2 regions of the Klebsiella sp. WOUb02 genome follow, and region 2 is predicted to be linked to the other one. Evidence: predicted binding sites of a transcription regulator. Region 2 holds the regulator's gene; the other holds the start of a gene.

Region 1 (3,411 bases), 510 kb from region 2:
TGCACGTCCATATGCAGCGGCGCCAGGCGCAGCGGCCGCGGCTCTCCGCGGCGTAACAGACGTTTATACCAGCGCAGCCAGAGCGGGGTTCGTCGCGCGCGGTCGCTCTGCTGCCAGTAGCGTTCCAGCAGCGGCGCCAGCGCGATACGCCAGCCGAAGCGCGGCTGACGGTGCAGATGATACAACACCCCGGCCAGCCTGCGGGCACGGCGGAAGCGCGCTTTTCATTTCACCGACGCAGTATTCCACCACCATCCAGCGCGGCGAGTAAAATAGTGGCGACGGCGCAAGCGTATCCGGCATCCGGGATAGCGCGCGATATTGACGAAGGAAATCGCTGGAGGGCGCGGCAGGATCGTGCGGCTGGCGTAATACCAGCCGCCGGGTGCCGTTGCTGATAATGCAGCTACCGCCGCTCAGACCGGCAAAGGCCGGATCGTCGAGCGGCGAATAGCGGGGGAAAAAGCGCGACAATAGCTCATCGCGCGTTAGCTTACTGTTGCTGAACTGCACCTTTACCTGACCAAATAATCTCGCCGGTTTGCACCAGCATCAGCTGCATCTTTAGCTCAGGCGAATTGACGTTACCGGTGGCATTGGAGTAGAGCACGTACTGCGCGCCGACGGTGCGCGCAATGCCCATCGCTTTGCTGCGGCTGCCGAGGCTATCCTGCGGCGACAGGCCAAGCTGCTGTTTCGCAACGCCCAGTCTGCTGCGATGAAACCAGCGTAAACTTGCCGTTTCCGGTCAGTGCATTGCGCAGGGCCTCGGTCGCCTCACCCGCGTTCAACGTCCCGTTAGTGCGGTTATTGACGCTATCGACCAGCAGAATGCTGCCCGCATTCACGCCGCCCGCCTGCAGCATCTGCCCGACCATCGGCTGTACCGCACCGTTCCAGTCGTAGTGGCGAACGCGCGGCGTCGGCTGCGTCGGCTGCTGTTCATGCTCAATCGGACCCGGCTGCGCCGGCACTGCCGGAATGCCCGGCACGGTCGGCACCGTAGGCTGCGGCTGCGCGGGCTGTTCCGGCTTCGGCTGCGCCTCCTCTACCGGCGCGGGCTCCTGACGCTGCCCGACGCACCCGGCAAGGAATATCGCCAGTGCTGTGATCAACGCATAGCGACACATTTTCATCATCACAATTACCTCTTACAGATAAAGATAAAGTCGGGCCTTATGCGCCCCCAAAATATTCGCACTGCCGTAAAGCGTCACGGATGAGCGTGCGGGCACCGTTATGCTGCGGGCCGGCTCCAGCGGGTGCATCTCCAATCCTCTGGCGTCATACCAGAAGAAGCGGTAATGCACGACGATCGGCTCCTGACGTTCGTTGAACAGCCTTGAGGTCGCGGTGGCCTGAATCTGTGAGGCGGTAACCTCAGGCGCATCGGCGCTGATACCCGCGGCTAAGACGTTAGATTCCATCACCAGCGTCTGCTGCTCTCCCACCGGAATTTCCGCATGGGAACCGCAGCCGGCCAGCAGCGCCGCCGCCAGAAGAGTGCCGAAATGAGCTGCGCGCATTGATTAGCCTTTGTGAGCCAGCATGGGACCCAGCGGGCGACCGCCCAGCAGGTGCATATGGATATGGTAGACTTCCTGGCCGCCGTGGCGGTTGCAGTTGACGATCAGACGATAGCCGTCGTCGGCAAGACCTTCATCACGCGCAATTTTCGCCGCGACGGTCATCATTCGTCCCAGCGCCAGCTCGTGCTCCGCGGTGACGTCGTTGACGGTAGGAATCAGGATATTGGGGATAATCAGAATATGGGTCGGCGCCTGGGGAGAAATGTCGCGAAAGGCGGTAACAAGCTCATCCTGATAAACAATATCCGACGGGATCTCCCGGCGAATGATTTTGCTAAAAATCGTTTCTTCTGCCATGACTGATTCCTTATTAATTTTTATACCGTGCTCTGGTCTGCCTCTGCAGATAAACGCGGACGCACAGGATTCGTCTAAGAGTATGAGCGAGTTACTCCCCCTCTTTCAACCCGAATGCACTTTTTCTTACTCCGCGGCGGACTTAGCTGATGACGGATTAGGCATATCCCTGATTATGTCCGGCGGCGGCAGCGATTAAAGACCATTTTTGACCGCCATTCTTACGTCTGTTTACACATTAAATATAAATGCGTATATTTCTCATTTGTATTTATCTCATGGACGCAACGCACTTCAGGAATGGTTTGACCGCGGCCACAGAGCCTCGGCGTAAAATGCTTGTCTTCTAATTAAGGGTTAATAATGTCTTTCACCACCAGCTCACGGGACGGTCGCCGCGCGCCGTCTCTCCTCGCCGTCGGCATCGCGTTGGCGCTCTACCCCACGCTCGGCCTTGCCGCCGATACGACCGACGACACCATCATTGTAGAAGGAACAACGCCGTCAGGCAGCGACGAACAGCGGCAGGATTACAGCGTTAAAGCCACCACTGCCGGAACAAAAATGCTGATGACCCAGCGCGATATTCCGCAGTCGGTGAGTATCATCAGCGAGCAGCGGATGCAGGATCAGCAGCTGCAAACCCTTGGCGACGTGATGGACAACACGCTCGGGATCAGCCGCAGCCAGGCGGACTCCGATCGCAGCAGCTATTACTCCCGCGGTTTTCAGATAGACAACTATATGGTTGATGGGATCCCGACCTATTTTGAGTCCCGCTGGAACCTGGGCGACGCGCTCTCCGATACCGCGCTCTTTGAGCGGGTCGAGGTCGTACGCGGCGCCAACGGCCTGCTTACCGGGACGGGCAACCCCTCAGCATCGATCAACATGATCCGCAAGCATGCCACCAGCCGCGAGTTTACCGGCAATGTCTCCGCCGAATACGGCAGCTGGAACAAGCAGCGCTACGTCGCCGATATGCAAAGCCCGCTGACCGAGGATGGTAACGTTCGCGGGCGTATTGTCGCAGGCTATCAGAATAATGACTCCTGGCTCGATCGCTACAACAGCGAAAAAACGTTCTTCTCCGGCATTCTCGACGCCGACCTGGGCACCTCGACCAGCCTCTCCGCCGGCTACGAATATCAGCGAATCAACGTCGACAGCCCAACCTGGGGCGGCCTGCCGCGCTGGAATACCGACGGCAGCAAGAACCACTACGATCGCGCCCACAGCACCTCTCCGGACTGGGCCTACAACGATAAAGAGTTCAACAAAGTCTTCGTCACGCTGAAGCAGCGCTTTGCCGATACCTGGCAGGCGACCATGACCGCAACCCACTCCGAGGTCAAATTCGACAGCAAAATGATGTACGTCGATGCGTACGTCAACAAAGAGACCGGCATGCTGGTCGGCCCCTACGGCAGCTATGGCCCGGGCTATGACTACGTTGGCGGGACGGGCTGGAACAGCGGCAAACGTAAAGTCGATGCCGTAGATCTGTTTACCGATGGCGGTTTTG
Region 2 (3,411 bases):
GCAGGCGGCGGCAATTATGCGCCAGCATCTACAGGAGGAGGGCGTGATTCAGTTCCTGCTGAAGTCCTTCGTTGACGGCCAGTGGCGGTTTAACGTGCCGGTCCTGTGGGATCAATATAGCCATATCGTTGGCTGGCAGCCGGTTCCCGCCTGGCCGCATCCGGCCCTGTTTATCCCGGGCGGCAACTCACCCTACGTGACCGATGAGTATCGCGACGCGCTGCTGGCTCAGTTCCCTCAGGCCCGCGCGCACGTGATTGCCGGCGCGGGCCATTGGGTCCATGCGGAGAAACCGGAAGCGGTATTGCGCGCCATTCGCCGATATCTCTCCTCTTTAGCGGCATAACTGGCTAAAAACTGCCCGACCGCGCCGCAGAATGCCCGCGGTCGTTGGCGCAGCGGTTCGCCTGATGTATTATGGCGCGCTATCTGTGTCGGCAATGGCCCGACAATTTGTTTCCCCGAAGTCACTCTGAATCATGGCAAAAGAACAAACGGACCGTACGACATTAGATTTGTTCGCAACCGAGCGTCGCCCGGGTAGACCAAAGACCAATCCGCTTTCGCGCGACGAGCAGCTGCGCATCAATAAACGCAACCAGCTTAAACGCGACAAAGTTCGCGGCTTAAGGCGCGTGGAGCTCAAGCTCAACGCTGAAGCGGTTGATGCGCTCAATGAGCTGGCCGATGCCCGCAATATGAACCGCAGCGATCTGATTGAAGAGATGTTGATGAACCAGCTGGCGGCCCTGCATAGCCAGAGTAAAGCCTGAGAAACCGCAAAAACAACACTTTCATGTAGCAGAGTGTGCAGTCGGGCGTGATTGCTGTTTCCGCGCCCTTCCCTGTTCTGCTATGATTGCCGTTATCTGCGGGCATTACGCCACTACCACATCATTAAGTTTCAAGAGGTTATTTTACTCATGGCAATCATCGGCATCTTTTTTGGCAGCGACACCGGCAACACCGAAAATATTGCAAAAATGATCCAAAAGCAGCTTGGTAAAGACGTTGCTGATGTTCACGACATTGCCAAAAGCAGCAAAGAAGACCTGCAGGGTCATGACATTCTGCTGCTGGGCATCCCAACCTGGTACTACGGTGAAGCACAGTGTGACTGGGACGATTTCTTCCCGACGCTGGAAGAGGTCGACTTCAACGGCAAGCTCGTCGCCCTGTTTGGCTGCGGCGACCAGGAAGACTACGCTGAATACTTCTGTGACGCGCTGGGAACCATTCGCGACATCATCGAACCGCGCGGCGCAACCATCGTCGGCCACTGGCCAACGGCGGGCTACCATTTCGAAGCCTCTAAAGGTCTCGCTGATGACGACCATTTCGTCGGTCTGGCTATCGATGAAGACCGTCAGCCTGAGCTGACCAACGAGCGCGTAGAGAAATGGGTTAAGCAGGTTTCTGAAGAACTGCATCTCGAAGAAATCATAAACGCCTGATCGTTAAACGGCGCTATCCTGGGATATCGCCGTATTAATAGGTAAAAGCAATAAAACTAATAGCTACAAGTTTTTAACTTTTAATCACATATCTGTACAATGTCCTCTGATTTAACGAGGAGACGTGACGCAGTTTGTAGCCTGTGCCTCGTTTTTGACAGCATAAAAGGCTCGATGCTTGCGGTTTTCATTTCATCATGGCAGTTCTATAATGAAACGCATTACATCGGGTGATTCTCTGTATTACTTCCGCTAATGGAAGTAGATCGTTTAGCAACAGGACAGATTCCGCATGACTGACAACAATACCGCATTGAAGAAGGCTGGCCTGAAAGTCACACTTCCACGATTAAAAATTCTGGAAGTGCTGCAGGGGCCGGATAACCATCACGTCAGCGCGGAAGATTTATACAAACGCCTGATCGACATGGGTGAAGAGATCGGTCTGGCCACCGTTTACCGCGTACTGAACCAGTTTGATGATGCCGGCATTGTTACCCGCCATAATTTTGAAGGCGGTAAATCCGTTTTCGAACTGACGCAGCAGCATCATCACGATCACCTGATTTGCCTCGATTGCGGCAAAGTGATTGAGTTCAGCGATGACTCCATCGAAGCGCGTCAGCGTGAAATTGCCCACCGTCACGGTATCCGCCTGACCAACCACAGCCTGTACCTGTACGGCCACTGTGCGGAAGGCGATTGCCGCGAAAATGAACACGCGCACGACGCGGTGGAAAAATAGTTTCCCGCCGCGTAAGCAGCAAAAAGCCAACCCGAAGGTTGGCTTTTTTTATGCCCGCAAATAGGAGGTACGAGGGAAATCAGGGCCGGGTATTGTTGCGGCGGATCTCTTTCCAGATCTGGTCGCAGCGGGCTTTCACCGCCTGATCGTTGCCGGTGCGGGTCGCCAGGATACACTGCTGATAATCCAGCACGCGCACGCTTTCCTGCGTGGCGAACTGCTGGTGCTGCTTATCCTCTTTAAGAACGTTCAGCACGCTCTGGCAGGCCTGAACTTTATCCGGATTCCCTTCTGCCGTATTGATGCAGGCGCTGTAGGCGTCCTTCAATTTAGTATCTTCTTTTGGCGCCGGTGACTGCGTACAGGCCACCAGGCCCGATGCCAGCATGGCGATGAGCAATAGCTTTTTCATAATCAACCTCACGGACTGGCGGCAGGCTTACGCCCGCGGCTGCGGCATCAGAAAATAGTGAACGGAGCAATAACCATAAACTTCACGTCGCGCTCATCCTGGAAGATATTGCCGTAGCCGCCGCTCCAGCTAGGAATATCGGAGTGGTTGTCGTACTGGGTGAAGTGGAGCTTGAACAACGTTCCCTTCGCCCGGCCATCCTGCACGGTATACATGGCATCGAGGCTGTAGGCCGACTCTTCCAGACGTTTGTCGGCGTTGTAGTAGGCATCTGGCGTCGCCATTTTGCCCGGCTTCGCATCCCATGCATAAACGTAAGACGCGCCAAACGCCCAGCCCGGCATATTCCAGTTTTTCATGTCATACATGGCGCCGAAGAACACGGCCTTTTCACCGTTGGCGTTGAAGTCGGAGCGGTTATCCCACCACACGTCCAGGCGACCGTTAGAAGATGCGTAGGTTGGGGTCATACGCTGCAGGAAGTAGCCCTGCTGGCCCTCGGCCTTAACCCAGGTGCCTTCCAGACGCAGGTCCAGCACGTCGGCAACCTTGTAGCCAAAGGTCAGCGCCTGCAGCCAGGCGGTGCCGTCGTAAATATCGTTCGCGCCGCCGTTGCTGACCTTATCGCGGGTGCCGTAGAACTGATAGCTGGTGTTTAACGGGGTGCCGGCAACGTCAAATTTATAGCTGGCCTTAGCAAAATACTGGTCGATATAGCCCTGAGCCTGGCCAAACGCGGCCTCCAGCACGAGGTCGTTTTTAAAATCATATTTGGCGCCGATGGAGTGCAGATAATCGAC

Evidence for each region. The regulator Fur, encoded in region 2, represses iron uptake genes when iron is present. The targets are predictions, from matches to a motif close to ATAATAATGAGAACNACTATCAA.
Region 1: fhuE (ferric-rhodotorulic acid/ferric-coprogen receptor FhuE) is a predicted target of Fur. The motif match lies at 2,135-2,157, and genes of this name have one in related genera.

What each region holds. Positions count from the first base shown of each region.
Region 1 is NZ_CP170110.1:1,649,998-1,653,408, forward strand. Features, by position in the region: partial or broken gene thiK (thiamine kinase) at 1-513, opposite strand, end outside; partial or broken gene lpoB (penicillin-binding protein activator LpoB) at 494-1,130, opposite strand; gene ABOC21_RS14860 (YcfL family protein) at 1,152-1,526, opposite strand; gene hinT (purine nucleoside phosphoramidase) at 1,530-1,886, opposite strand; gene fhuE (ferric-rhodotorulic acid/ferric-coprogen receptor FhuE) at 2,250-3,411, shown strand, end outside.
Region 2 is NZ_CP170110.1:2,161,885-2,165,295, forward strand. Features, by position in the region: gene ybfF (esterase) at 1-346, shown strand, start outside; gene ybfE (LexA regulated protein) at 480-773, shown strand; gene fldA (flavodoxin FldA) at 924-1,454, shown strand; gene fur (ferric iron uptake transcriptional regulator) at 1,747-2,199, shown strand; gene chiQ (ChiQ/YbfN family lipoprotein) at 2,279-2,611, opposite strand; gene chiP (chitoporin ChiP) at 2,659-3,411, opposite strand, start outside.